Regions from separate parts of the Lederbergia ruris genome, predicted to be linked through region 2. Evidence: a T-box and tRNA genes for the amino acid it is inferred to sense, from the RefSeq annotation. Region 2 holds a T-box; the other regions hold tRNA genes.
The links. The T-box of region 2 lies ahead of leuS (leucine--tRNA ligase). A T-box ahead of a tRNA ligase gene usually reads a tRNA of that ligase, here a tRNA-Leu.
Positions count from the first base shown of each region.

Region 1: it has a tRNA-Leu gene. The T-box ahead of leuS (leucine--tRNA ligase) is inferred to sense a tRNA for this amino acid. The anticodon was not compared.
Region 3: it has a tRNA-Leu gene. The T-box ahead of leuS (leucine--tRNA ligase) is inferred to sense a tRNA for this amino acid. The anticodon was not compared.

Region 1 is NZ_BORB01000047.1:24-4,617, forward strand. Features, by position in the region: partial or broken rRNA gene KI363_RS18780 (23S ribosomal RNA) at 1-106, shown strand, start outside; rRNA gene rrf (5S ribosomal RNA) at 296-411, shown strand; tRNA gene KI363_RS18790 (tRNA-Val) at 416-491, shown strand; tRNA gene KI363_RS18795 (tRNA-Thr) at 499-574, shown strand; tRNA gene KI363_RS18800 (tRNA-Lys) at 580-655, shown strand; tRNA gene KI363_RS18805 (tRNA-Leu) at 680-761, shown strand; tRNA gene KI363_RS18810 (tRNA-Gly) at 791-865, shown strand; tRNA gene KI363_RS18815 (tRNA-Leu) at 878-963, shown strand; tRNA gene KI363_RS18820 (tRNA-Arg) at 970-1,046, shown strand; tRNA gene KI363_RS18825 (tRNA-Pro) at 1,124-1,197, shown strand; tRNA gene KI363_RS18830 (tRNA-Ala) at 1,210-1,285, shown strand; tRNA gene KI363_RS18835 (tRNA-Met) at 1,309-1,382, shown strand; tRNA gene KI363_RS18840 (tRNA-Ile) at 1,392-1,468, shown strand; tRNA gene KI363_RS18845 (tRNA-Ser) at 1,481-1,573, shown strand; tRNA gene KI363_RS18850 (tRNA-Met) at 1,594-1,667, shown strand; tRNA gene KI363_RS18855 (tRNA-Asp) at 1,671-1,747, shown strand; tRNA gene KI363_RS18860 (tRNA-Phe) at 1,851-1,926, shown strand; tRNA gene KI363_RS18865 (tRNA-His) at 1,946-2,021, shown strand; tRNA gene KI363_RS18870 (tRNA-Gly) at 2,037-2,110, shown strand; tRNA gene KI363_RS18875 (tRNA-Ile) at 2,122-2,195, shown strand; tRNA gene KI363_RS18880 (tRNA-Asn) at 2,200-2,271, shown strand; tRNA gene KI363_RS18885 (tRNA-Ser) at 2,329-2,419, shown strand; tRNA gene KI363_RS18890 (tRNA-Glu) at 2,434-2,505, shown strand; gene KI363_RS18895 (TraR/DksA C4-type zinc finger protein) at 2,560-3,306, opposite strand; gene KI363_RS18900 (1,4-dihydroxy-2-naphthoate polyprenyltransferase) at 3,809-4,594, opposite strand, start outside.
Region 2 is NZ_BORB01000014.1:11,617-16,210, forward strand. Features, by position in the region: gene KI363_RS09720 (YtzC family protein) at 1-30, shown strand, start outside; gene KI363_RS09725 (ribose-phosphate diphosphokinase) at 213-1,169, shown strand; gene KI363_RS09730 (MDR family MFS transporter) at 1,497-2,678, shown strand; T-box leader at 2,766-2,979, shown strand; gene leuS (leucine--tRNA ligase) at 3,052-4,594, shown strand, end outside.
Region 3 is NZ_BORB01000048.1:322-4,425, forward strand. Features, by position in the region: rRNA gene rrf (5S ribosomal RNA) at 193-308, shown strand; tRNA gene KI363_RS19030 (tRNA-Asn) at 316-390, shown strand; tRNA gene KI363_RS19035 (tRNA-Ser) at 396-487, shown strand; tRNA gene KI363_RS19040 (tRNA-Glu) at 502-573, shown strand; tRNA gene KI363_RS19045 (tRNA-Met) at 583-656, shown strand; tRNA gene KI363_RS19050 (tRNA-Asp) at 661-737, shown strand; tRNA gene KI363_RS19055 (tRNA-Phe) at 759-834, shown strand; tRNA gene KI363_RS19060 (tRNA-Tyr) at 850-934, shown strand; tRNA gene KI363_RS19065 (tRNA-Trp) at 939-1,012, shown strand; tRNA gene KI363_RS19070 (tRNA-His) at 1,027-1,102, shown strand; tRNA gene KI363_RS19075 (tRNA-Gln) at 1,112-1,183, shown strand; tRNA gene KI363_RS19080 (tRNA-Gly) at 1,189-1,263, shown strand; tRNA gene KI363_RS19085 (tRNA-Cys) at 1,273-1,346, shown strand; tRNA gene KI363_RS19090 (tRNA-Leu) at 1,355-1,436, shown strand; gene norA (multidrug efflux MFS transporter NorA) at 1,883-3,049, shown strand; gene KI363_RS19100 (MerR family transcriptional regulator) at 3,131-3,970, shown strand.

The DNA of each region.
Region 1 (4,594 bases), on a different contig from region 2:
GCGCAAGCCTTAAGACCCCTGAAAGATGATCAGGTTGATAGGTCCGAGGTAGAAGTGTGGTGACACATGTAGCTGACGGATACTAATCGGTCAAGGACTTAATCAATTATAGAAATGTTTCTCGTTTGTCTTCTTCTTTATCTGGTTTTGAGAGAATAAAATTTAAAAAATCTCTTGCTTTTTACATAAAAAAACATTATAATATATAATGTCGATTGTTAAAAAAGGATCTATTGCTTAGATCGCTCGCATCTTGTGAGCAACGCAGAGATCAGTACATTTTGTGCAAGTGAGGTCTGGTGGCAATAGCGAAGAGGTCACACCCGTTCCCATCCCGAACACGGTAGTTAAGCTCTTCAGCGCCGATGGTAATAAGGGGCTTCCCCTTGTGAGAGTAGGACGTTGCCAGGCAAATGGAGGATTAGCTCAGCTGGGAGAGCATCTGCCTTACAAGCAGAGGGTCGGCGGTTCGAACCCGTCATCCTCCACCATTATATTGCCGGCCTAGCTCAATTGGTAGAGCAACTGACTTGTAATCAGTAGGTTGGGGGTTCAAGTCCTCTGGCCGGCACCATGGACGAGCCATTAGCTCAGTTGGTAGAGCATCTGACTTTTAATCAGAGGGTCGCAGGTTCGAATCCTGCATGGCTCACCATTGATTATTATCCCAATTCATCGAGCGGGTGTGGTGGAATTGGCAGACACGCTAGACTTAGGATCTAGTGCCGCAAGGCGTGGGGGTTCGACTCCCTTCACCCGCACTTATATCTATTCATAATCATCCAAATATGCGGAAGTAGTTCAGTGGTAGAACATCACCTTGCCAAGGTGGGGGTCGCGGGTTCGAATCCCGTCTTCCGCTCCAGATTATGATTATGCCGGGGTGGCGGAACTGGCAGACGCACAGGACTTAAAATCCTGCGGTAGGTGACTACCGTACCGGTTCGATTCCGGTCCTCGGCATTTTTAGCGCCCGTAGCTCAATTGGATAGAGCGTTTGACTACGGATCAAAAGGTTAGGGGTTCGACTCCTCTCGGGCGCGCCAATTCTAAAAAAGTAGAATTTGGAATAATAATGGTTTGCCAAATTTATAACATCCAACATTCTATTTCTCACATTAAACGGGAAGTAGCTCAGCTTGGTAGAGCACTTGGTTTGGGACCAAGGGGTCGCAGGTTCGAATCCTGTCTTCCCGATTATTCTTTCATGGGGCCTTAGCTCAGCTGGGAGAGCGCCTGCTTTGCACGCAGGAGGTCAGCGGTTCGATCCCGCTAGGCTCCACCATTTTAATGTGAATGAATCAATGTGGCGGTGTAGCTCAGCTGGCTAGAGCGTACGGTTCATACCCGTGAGGTCGGGGGTTCGATCCCCTCCGCCGCTATTAACAAAGGGACCTTTAGCTCAGCTGGTTAGAGCAGACGGCTCATAACCGTCCGGTCGTAGGTTCGAGTCCTACAAGGTCCACCATGATTTTATATTGGAGGAATACCCAAGTCTGGCTGAAGGGATCGGTCTTGAAAACCGACAGGCGGGTCATACCGCGCGGGGGTTCGAATCCCTCTTCCTCCGCCATATAAAACCTTTAAAATCATCGCGGGGTGGAGCAGTCTGGTAGCTCGTCGGGCTCATAACCCGAAGGTCGCAGGTTCAAATCCTGCCCCCGCAATTTGGTCCGGTAGTTCAGCTGGTTAGAATGCCTGCCTGTCACGCAGGAGGTCGCGGGTTCGAGTCCCGTCCGGACCGCCATTTGTATTACATAAACTTATTGTTAAATGAAAGGTTTAGGATAAGCGAGAAGGTCGGGGAAGCGGACGAAGAGATTCGAAGCTTAGCGTAAACCATAACTTACGGCTCAGTAGCTCAGTCGGTAGAGCAAAGGACTGAAAATCCTTGTGTCGGCGGTTCGATTCCGTCCTGAGCCACCATTTGAATCGATGCGGTATGGCGGCTATGGCGAAGTGGTTAACGCATCGGATTGTGGCTCCGACACTCGTGGGTTCGATTCCCACTAGTCGCCCCAAAATAATATTACTTTGCGGGTGTAGTTTAGTGGTAAAACTACAGCCTTCCAAGCTGTTGTCGTGGGTTCGATTCCCATCACCCGCTCCATTTTCTACTATGGGCCTATAGCTCAGCTGGTTAGAGCGCACGCCTGATAAGCGTGAGGTCGGTGGTTCGAGTCCACTTAGGCCCATCATTCCGCAGTAGCTCAGTGGTAGAGCTATCGGCTGTTAACCGATCGGTCGTAGGTTCGAATCCTACCTGCGGAGTTGTAACTATTTTCTCCGGTTAATGAAAAGTTGTTTTAGCTTTAATGAATTTTTTACGGGGAAGTACTCAAGAGGCTGAAGAGGTGCCCCTGCTAAGGGCATAGGTCGCGTAAGCGGCGCGAGGGTTCAAATCCCTCCTTCTCCGCCATTACATATTTGCAAGGCCCCTTGGTCAAGCGGTTAAGACACCGCCCTTTCACGGCGGTAACACGGGTTCGAATCCCGTAGGGGTCATCTAAAAAAAGGTAACAACTTCAAAAGAAGCTGTTACCTTTTTTGTCGAGTTCCTCATTCTGAATGATCATCATCAATATAACTATCTTTTTCCTTATAAGGGATATCTCCCAATGGCGACTCCATTCCCGTATCATCTAATTTTTCTTCATACTCTTCTTTCTCATCTGTCTGCAAGGTACTTCTATGGTCACCACTAATATCAGTCACACTAAAGGTCTCATACTCTTCCTGAGTCCCATCCTTACTTTCATCCTGATAAAGCTCGTTATAATCATCGTAATCCCCAACAAAATCGGATGGTGTTTCCGAAGTTCCAAATTTGGCTACTTCCTCAAAGCTATCTTCATAATCTTTGACAGGGCTTCTCAACCGATAAGAAAAAGAGTTGTCATGGGCCGGCTCTAAGACATCTTCTTCAACGGGGCGGTCCCCAGGTACTTTTTGCTCTGGTGAATGATCAATACAATAGGTAGTGGAAGGAAGAGCTTCTAGACGCTCATAAGGGATCTCTTTCCCACAGACTTCACATTGACCATAAGTTCCTTTTTCCATTGCTTCTAGGGCATGCTGAACCTTTCCTAGCTCATCTTGAGCATGTACAGACAAAGCCATGTCTTTTTCTCTTTCATAGAAACCTGTTCCCGCGTCAGCAGGGTGATTATCGTATAGAGATAGTTCACCAATATTTTCGTGAGCACTTCGGTTACGGAAACTATCTTCATCATCTGTGACTTCCAGTTGTTTCTTCTGTTGCAAAAGCTCTTGTTTTAAATTTGACATCTGCTCTTTCGTAATCATCGCGGCACATCCCTTTCAAGTCTTCAAATGTAGTATAAACACTTTTTGAAATGCTAATCAGGATCTCTTTATGAGGATGTTCAAAAAGTCCGGTAAAAATGACACTGCGAATTTCTTCGTTGGCTTGCTTCTCCGCTGCTTGGAAAAGAAAACCACTTTTCCGGCGTGCGATGCGGATTCGGGGAAGCTTTCCTTGTGCTCATGTATCAGATGATAAGGGTCTTCCGTTAAAACCGCCCACGTCCTGTGGGCAACACGGAAGTCAGTACATCCTGTACAAGTCTGCTGCTCGAAGGCTTCGCCGCCTCGAACTTTCGACGTACAGGACGTACAGGACGTACAGGACGTACTAGTGTCGGCGTTGCTGACAGGACGTCAGCGCCTTTAGCCGACTTGGTCCTTTTTATCCTCCTTTTTGAACACTAATTTTTTGATTACTTATATTTTCCTTTAAACAGAAGCTAATAAACATAAAAAAGCCCTCCTGTATAAGGAGGACGATTTAGATAAAATAACTTATAATGATTCCCACGGACATTAAAAGTCCATAGATCGTGTTGGTTTTCGCGGTCGCGACCATGGCAGGCATCATTTCGAACGGTTCCGTTTTGCCAATAAAACCTTTTACAGCTTGGATAGCTTTGGGAATGCTTAAAAAGGTAATGAATAACCAATAGGGTGCTTCCGTAAATAGGGTCATAAAGATTATCCATACATAGGAAAAAGCAAACATTGCCGCTAGTAATATAATCGCATTTTTTCTACCAATGAGAATCGCGATCGTTTTTCGGCCGCTTTCTTTATCACCATCTAAGTCGCGAATATTATTAGAAAGCATAATACTTCCAATAAGTACCGAAATCGGTATGGAAATAAATACGCTTTGCTGGGAAATAGCTCCGGTTTGGATGAAATAAGCAATTTGAATAATGACAAATCCCATAAAAAAGCCTGACATGAACTCCCCAAAAGGTGTGTAGGCAATCGGGCGTGGGCCGCCAGTGTAAAAATATCCGACGAGCATGCAGACAAAACCGATCACAGCAATCCATAAACTTGTGCTTAACGAAATATAGATACCTAATAGAAGGGCAATGCCAAAAAGGATAAAAGCTAATTTTAAGACAGTCTTAGGCTTCACACCATTGCGGACAATCGCTCCTCCAATCCCAACCGATTCCTCATGATCCAATCCTCTGGCAAAATCAAAATACTCATTAAACATATTGGTAGCCGCTTGGATTAACAGACTTGCGATCATCATCGCTAGAAATAAGGGGATATGGAT
Region 2 (4,594 bases):
GAACGACCTCCATACGGAACGATGATGTAGGAAAAAGCGCCTTGGGCCTGGCTCAAGGTGCTATTCAATACGAAAAGTTAAAATACCGCGCAGCCAACACGATGCGTTGTGGAAACTGAGGATATCCACTATAATGGTATAAAGCGCTTTCTGAACAGAGAACCTCAAGTTGAATGGTGAAAAATACTAAACATAAGGCAGGGGGACTTGTTTTGACAAATACCGATATCAAAATATTTGGCGGCAGTACGGGAAAATCTTTTGCCCAAAAAATGTGTGATTACATAGGAATTGAGTTAGGAAAATCGGAAGTCCTAACATTTTCGGATGGGAATATATTTGTAAAAATTAATGAAACGGTTCGGGATCATGATGTTTATCTTGTTCAACCGATTGGGTTACAGCCTAACGATGAATTTACCGAAATTCTCTTTTGGATGGATGCTTTCAAAAGAGCCAGTGCCAATTCTGTAACGGCGATTATCCCTTATTTTGGTTATGCTAAAGGAGATAAAAAAGATGAGCCTCGAGTTTCGATCAGAGCGAGAGCTTATGCCGAATGTATTGAGTTGGCCGGAGCGGATCGAATTTTAACGATGGATTTACATAGCTCACAGATTCAAGGTTTTTTCAAAAAACCTGTGGATCATTTATTTGCCCTTCCCATCCTTAGTGATTATATCCAAAACATGAGAATAGAAGAGCTAGTGGTCGTTTCGCCTGATGTCGGATTTGCGAAGGAGGCAAGAAATTTTGCTACCTCATTACAAGTCCCTGTGGCGATTGGCGATAAAATGAGGAAATCTCATGATGAAAATGCTAAGGTTCTAGAGATTATTGGTGATGTACAGGGGAAAAACGCACTGATTGTTGATGATTTTAGTATTTCAGGAGGCACATTAGTCGATTTAGCAAAGGGGCTAAAAGAAAGAGGAGCCAATAAAATTTACGCTGCATTATCCCACCTCATGCTTACTGAGGCAGCGGTAGAAAAAATAGAAAACAGCCCAATCGAATTGGTAATCGGCACAGATTCAGTTGAGAACGAAGCCACCCTCTCCAAGAAAATAAAAACGATTTCCGTGGCACCCTTATTTGCAGAAGCCGTTGTAAGAATCCATAACCGGGAATCAATCAGTTCTCTGTTTGATACAGTTCCGCGTAGATAAAATATAGCCTATTCCAAGCCAAAATCGACTTTGTATCCACAAGGTCTTTTTTATTGTGGCTAATCGGTTTAGCCGGAATGGCCCCTACTTAAATATCTGTCTGACTCTTATCGCAAAATCAAGATTGTTCTGGATATTTCCATCCATCTTGCTTCTCCTATTCAAATAGACTAGAATGGCTAAGGCACAAGGCGGAGAAACTTCTCCTGAGGGATTTAAGTCGCAATGGAAATGGGTATTTCCTTTTATATAAAGTTTTTAAAGCTTTGTCCTCACTGTCTTCAAAGAAGAGGTTAACGCACAGAATAGGAGAGGAGATGCAAAGAAATGCCAAGGGCAGTGTGGTTATTAGTTATCGGGATGCTAGTCAGTGTGACAGGGAATTCGTTTTTATGGCCACTGAATGCGATCTATATTCATGATTATTTAGGGAAATCTTTATTTATTGCCGGTTTAGTATTGATGTTAAACTCTGCTGCTAGTGTGATTGGAAATCTAGTAGGAGGGATTTTTTTTGATAAAATCGGCGGTTATAAGTCGATTCTATTAGGGATCTTGATCTCGATTTTATCCTTAGTGGGCATGACGTTTTGGCATGGATGGCCCCATTATGTGATTTTCCTCACCATTTTAGGACTGGGGGGAGGGATCATCTTTCCTTCCATGTTTGCGATGGCTGGTTCGGTTTGGAAAGAGGGCGGCAGACGAGCCTTTAATGCTGTTTATGTCGCACAAAATGCTGGAGTCGCGATTGGTTCTGCTTTAGGAGGGGTGGTCGCCAATTTCTCATTCGACTACATCTTCCTTGCCAATCTATCTATGTATGTCGTCTTCTTATTGATCGCCTTATTTAGCTATAAAAATATGGCGGAGGGACAGCTTGGTCAATCCAATGTACTACAAGAAAGAAGGACCATTCGCGATAAAAGTAAATTTTATGCGTTGGCGATTATCTGTGTAGCTTACTTTTTAGGCTGGATTTGCTATGTACAATGGCAAGCGACGATTTCTTCCTATACACAGGAATTAAATATGTCCCTTAATCAATACAGTCTGCTCTGGACTGTGAATGGAGCCATTATTGTATTAGGACAGCCTGTTTTACAAAAAGTATTACGAAAATTTGGTAGCCAAAACTTAAAGGGACAAATGCTCGTCGGATTTTCCATTTTTATGGTTTCCTATGGGGTTGCCGGTTTTGCCGATGGCTTTAGAGGATTTTTAGCGGCGATGACCATCCTTAGTGTAGGAGAAATGTTAGTATGGCCGGTTGTCCCAACCGTTGCCAATCAATTAGCCCCAAAAGGAAGAGAAGGCTTTTACCAAGGGATTGTCAATAGCACGGCAACAGCGGGCCGTATGGTTGGCCCTGTTCTTGGAGGAATGCTCGTCGATTTATGGGGCATGTCCGTGTTATTTATCATATTGATATTCTTATTGCTTGTTTCGTTTGTATTATCTTATTTCTATGATCGACCTATAAAAAAGAACTCTTCTATGGCGGCCTGACGAATGTAAACAACGTGTAATTTTATACAAACCCTCTTGCTATTATGTATATTTTTGATTACAATTGGAAATATCTGATGTAAAATAGTTGAAACGTGAATAAAGGAATAGTAATGATATCAAACTGTGCAGAGAGTTGACGGTTGGTGGAAGTCAATCAGGATGAATCATGAACTCGCCTTTTAGTTGTATAAGCGAAAGAAGTAGTTTATGCCGTTTTCCGCGTTAAGGATATATGAGTGAATGCAACAAGCATTAATGTGGGTGGTACCGCGGGAGTAAGTAGTCTCTCGTCCCAAGAGGTTTCTTTGGGATGGGAGGCTTTTTCTATTTATCTTTGATCGCGTTTTACAAAATGAACGGAGGAAGAAAGATGAGTTTTAACCATCAAGAATTAGAAAAAAAGTGGCAAACATATTGGGAAAGCAATCAAACGTTTAAAACCGATGCAAACGGTGAAGGTGAGAAGTTTTATGCATTGGATATGTTCCCTTATCCATCCGGTGCCGGCCTTCATGTTGGCCACCCGGAAGGATACACAGCAACCGATATTTTATCAAGAATGAAGAGAATGCAAGGCTATAATGTTTTGCATCCAATGGGCTGGGATGCCTTTGGACTTCCAGCGGAACAATATGCCCTTGATACAGGAAATGATCCAGCAGAATTCACGAAAAAGAACATTGAAACCTTCAAACGACAAATCCAAGAACTTGGTTTTTCCTATGATTGGGACAGGGAAATTAATACAACCGATCCGCATTATTATAAATGGACACAATGGATTTTCCTCAAGCTGTTTGAAAAAGGCCTTGCCTATGTCGATGAAATTCCTGTGAACTGGTGCCCAGCGCTTGGGACAGTTTTAGCGAATGAAGAAGTGATTGATGGCAAGAGTGAACGTGGCGGACATCCGGTTGAACGCCGTCCTATGAAGCAATGGATTTTGAAAATTACCGAATATGCCGATCGCTTACTTGAGGATCTAGAAGAGCTAGATTGGCCAGAAAGCATTAAAGATATGCAGCGTAACTGGATCGGACGTTCAGAAGGAGCGGAAGTGACCTTTTCGATCGCTGACTTCGATGAAACGTTTACCGTGTTCACGACGCGTCCAGACACACTGTTTGGCGCAACCTATGCCGTGTTAGCGCCTGAACATCCATTTGTCGAAAAAATTACAACTGCGGCGCAAAAGGAACAAGTAGAAGCTTATATCCAAAAAATCAAAGCCAAAAGTGATTTAGAAAGAACGGATTTGGCGAAGGAAAAAACCGGTGTGTTTACTGGGGCGTATGCGATTAACCCTGTGAATGGTAAGCAGATCCCAATCTGGATTGCCGATTACGTCTTAATGTCTTACGGAACAGGTGCGATTATGGCTGTGCCAGCCCATGATGAACGTGACTATGAATTTGCGAAGACATTTGGTTTGGAGATTATCGAAGTCGTGTCAGGTGGAGACATTGCCAAAGAAGCCTATACAGGGGATGGACCTCATGTGAATTCCGATTTCCTTGATGGACTTGGAAAAGATGAAGCCATTTCCAAAATGATCGCTTGGCTTGAAGAAAAAGGCATTGGAACCAAGAAGATCACCTACCGTTTACGTGATTGGCTCTTTAGCCGTCAACGTTACTGGGGAGAACCAATTCCGATTATTCATTGGGAAGATGGTACGATGACAGGGGTTCCCGAGGAAGAATTACCGCTGATTTTGCCGAAGACTGATGAAATTAAACCATCGGGAACAGGCGAATCTCCGTTAGCCAATATTTCTGACTGGCTTCATGTCGTCGATCCTGAAACAGGTAAAAAGGGTCGAAGAGAAACAAACACAATGCCACAATGGGCAGGCAGCTGCTGGTATTATCTTCGTTATATTGATCCTAACAACGATGAATTCCTAGCTGACC
Region 3 (4,104 bases), on a different contig from region 2:
GGAGCTGGATTCAAATTGTTGTTTCTCGTTTGTCTTCTTCTTTATCTGGTTTTGAGAGAATAATAAAAATTTCTCTTGATTTTTACATAAAAGTAGTTATAATAGGATATGTCGCTTCTTCATAGAATCTTCTGCTAAGATCGCTCACGTCCTGTGAGTACACAGAAATCAGCACATCCTATGAAAGTAAAGTCTGGTGGCAATAGCGAAGAGGTCACACCCGTTCCCATCCCGAACACGGCAGTTAAGCTCTTCAGCGCCGATGGTAATAAGGGGCTTCCCCTTGTGAGAGTAGGACGTTGCCAGGCATATTGTTCCGCAGTAGCTCAGTGGTAGAGCTATCGGCTGTTAACCGATCGGTCGTAGGTTCGAATCCTACCTGCGGAGCCATTATTGGAGAGCTGTCCGAGTGGCCGAAGGAGCACGATTGGAAATCGTGTAGGCGGCTAATGCTGTCTCAAGGGTTCAAATCCCTTGCTCTCCGCCATTCTAAAATATATTGGCCCCTTGGTCAAGCGGTTAAGACACCGCCCTTTCACGGCGGTAACACGGGTTCGAATCCCGTAGGGGTCACTTTTTCGTCGCGGGGTGGAGCAGTCTGGTAGCTCGTCGGGCTCATAACCCGAAGGTCGCAGGTTCAAATCCTGCCCCCGCAATAAAGGTCCGGTAGTTCAGTTGGTTAGAATGCCTGCCTGTCACGCAGGAGGTCGCGGGTTCGAGTCCCGTCCGGACCGCCATTTTTATAAACTTAGTAATAAGGCTCAGTAGCTCAGTCGGTAGAGCAAAGGACTGAAAATCCTTGTGTCGGCGGTTCGATTCCGTCCTGAGCCACCATTTAATAGAATTCATGGTGGGGTAGCGAAGTGGCTAAACGCGGCGGACTGTAAATCCGCTCCCTCCGGGTTCGGCGGTTCGAATCCGTCCCCCACCACCATTTTAGGGGTATAGTTTAATGGTAAAACGAAGGTCTCCAAAACCTTTGATGTGGGTTCGATTCCTACTACCCCTGCCAATTTTTAATTTATGGCGGCTATGGCGAAGTGGTTAACGCATCGGATTGTGGCTCCGACACTCGTGGGTTCGATTCCCACTAGTCGCCCCATTATATTATTGGGCTATAGCCAAGTGGTAAGGCAACGGACTTTGACTCCGTCATTCGTTGGTTCGAATCCAGCTAGCCCAGTTTTTGCGGAAGTAGTTCAGTGGTAGAACATCACCTTGCCAAGGTGGGGGTCGCGGGTTCGAATCCCGTCTTCCGCTCCATAAGGTTCTGGCGGCATAGCCAAGTGGTAAGGCACGGGTCTGCAACACCCTTATCACCGGTTCAAATCCGGTTGCCGCCTCCATGAACTATGCCGGTGTGGCGGAATAGGCAGACGCGCACGACTCAAAATCGTGTTCCTCACGGAGTGCCGGTTCGACCCCGGCCACCGGTATATAGATCGAATGACGACGTTTAAGAGCGTATGTGTGTACAAACACAGCGCTCTTTTTTCGTACAGTGCGCGCCCCTATTTATACGTAGCACAGGTCGGAGGCGCCGTATGCCATACTAGACACGTACAAGCGTGGGGGATGCTTTTGTGCGTAGGAAATTAAAGACTACAGTGTGGCGAACAATAGGGCATAGCTGCCCATCTGCTGAAGAGTCGCTACCTGTAGTGAAGGCGTTAATAAACATTGCACATATTTATTTTACAAGGAAGGATAGGGTTTTTTCGTAGTCATTAAAAAGGAGCATACATAAGGCGTATCATTCATTGAAAAAGACGCAAACTAATTTTTATTCATCAATATTGTAAAATGAGTAAAAATGATTGACTCTCCCCTAAGGGTAGGTATTAAATTATGGTATATATGTTTTTTTAAGGAGTAGAGCAATATGAAGAAACACAACGTTGCATTAATGGTCGTATTAGTAAATATATTCATTGCGTTTTTGGGAATCAGCCTTGTTATTCCAGTCGTTCCCACCATCATGAATGAATTGCATTTATCAGGATCGGTTGTGGGTAATATGGTTGCTGCCTTTGCCTTTATACAACTGCTTGTATCACCAATTGCAGGCCGATGGGTTGATCAATTCGGCCGTAAAAGAATGATTGTAATTGGCTTGATTATCTTTAGTTTTTCCGAATTGCTGTTTGGTATTGGAAAATCAGTCAGCGTTCTTTTTTTGTCACGTATGCTTGGTGGGGTAAGTGCAGCATTCATTATGCCGGCAGTAACAGCTTTTATTGCAGATATTACTACGCTTGACACACGCTCCAAAGCCATGGGCTATATGTCAGCAGCTATATCAACAGGATTTATTATTGGTCCGGGTATCGGGGGTTTCTTAGCAGAAATTCATTCTCGATTGCCATTTTTTGTTGCGGCAGGCGTTGCTTTGGCTGCAGCCATTTTGTCGGTTATACTGCTTCATGAACCGGAAAGAAACCCTGAACACGAAGAAAATAAAGTGGGGCAAAAAACAGGTTGGAGACGCATTTTTGCACCGATGTATTTTATTTCATTTATCATTATATTAATATTCTCGTTCGGTTTATCTTCCTTCGAATCGTTATTTTCATTATTTGTCGATCATAAATTTGGGTTTACCCCGAAGGATATTGCCATTGCGATAACAGGCGGAGCTATTATCGGGGCCTTTTTTCAAGTCGTGCTATTTGATCCCTTAACAAAATGGCTAGGTGAAATTCGCTTAATCCGATATAGCCTTATGCTATCAACCGTCCTCGTTTTTTTATTAACGGTTGTTCAGCAATATTTTTCTGTTTTACTTGTTACCATTACTGTATTTATTGGATTTGATTTAATGCGCCCAGCTGTAACAACATATCTAACAAGAATTGCCGGTAAGGAACAAGGCTTTGTTGCTGGCATGAATTCAATGTTTACAAGTGTCGGAAATGTGATTGGCCCTGTAATCGGTGGGTTATTGTTCGATATCAAGCTTAATTATCCGTTTTATTTCGCAACTATTATTTTAGCAATCGGAATTGGGCTTACACTTGCATGGAAAGAACCGCAACATCAAGAGGCTTAAACAATGCAAAACCGTATTCTTTGTCTATTGCAAGGAATACGGTTTTTGTTAAACTAAATTGTTAAAGGATGTGATGAACACATGGTGGACAGGCTCTATTCCATTGGCGAAGTCTCCAAGTTAATGAACATCTCCATAAAAGCACTTCGGCATTACGATAAAATTGACTTGTTTAAACCTACTTATATTGATCCAAATACGAACTATCGCTATTATGATGACTCGCAGTTATACCTGTTGGACTTAATCAAATCCTTCAAATATATTGGCATTCCTTTAAAAGAAATGAAAAAGGTGCAGGAATTAAAGGCAGATGATTTGCTGGTATTTTTAACGGAACAAGAAAAGTTTGTCAAGCAAAAAATTGATAATTTATTGCAAATTGAACAAACGATTGCAAGCGCGAAAAAGGGGTTACAACGTATAAAGGAATACCCAGCTTTAGAGGAAGTATTTTTTTCAGATGAAGAGGAAACCCAAATTATTCAGACAAAAGCCGATGGAATTAATCCGACCAATATTTTAACTGCATCTTTTCAGAAACTTAAGCGAATGACAGCGTCGACAGAAGGTTTTCGCTACAATGACTATGGCGCCATTTTCGCCTATCGGCCTTATACCGATATTGAGGAAGTTTCCTATAAATATTTATATACACCAGTCCTAACAAAAAAGGATACCTTGGAGTTGTCACAAGATACTGAGATCGCGACCATACCCCAAGGGAAATACTTGTGCATTGCGTTCAATAGTTTAACGGAACAGGATTATTTTACAAATTTAAAAAGGCTTCTTGATTATGCAGAAGCCCATCAATTAACGGTAATCAGTGATATATTTGAGTCATTGGTAAACTTGCACTACTCCTCAAACCGGGAAAAAGGGGTTTTACTGGAGATGAGAATGCGGGTTGCGGAATAGGTAATTTTAGCTACTGCGATATTTCGGCAAGTGTTTCGGTCATCTAACACGAACAGCCCAATATGCATTATTAGGAACATGCTACAATTCTTGCGGAAATGGGCGATATCTGTTCCTGTCCAACGTAACCGACA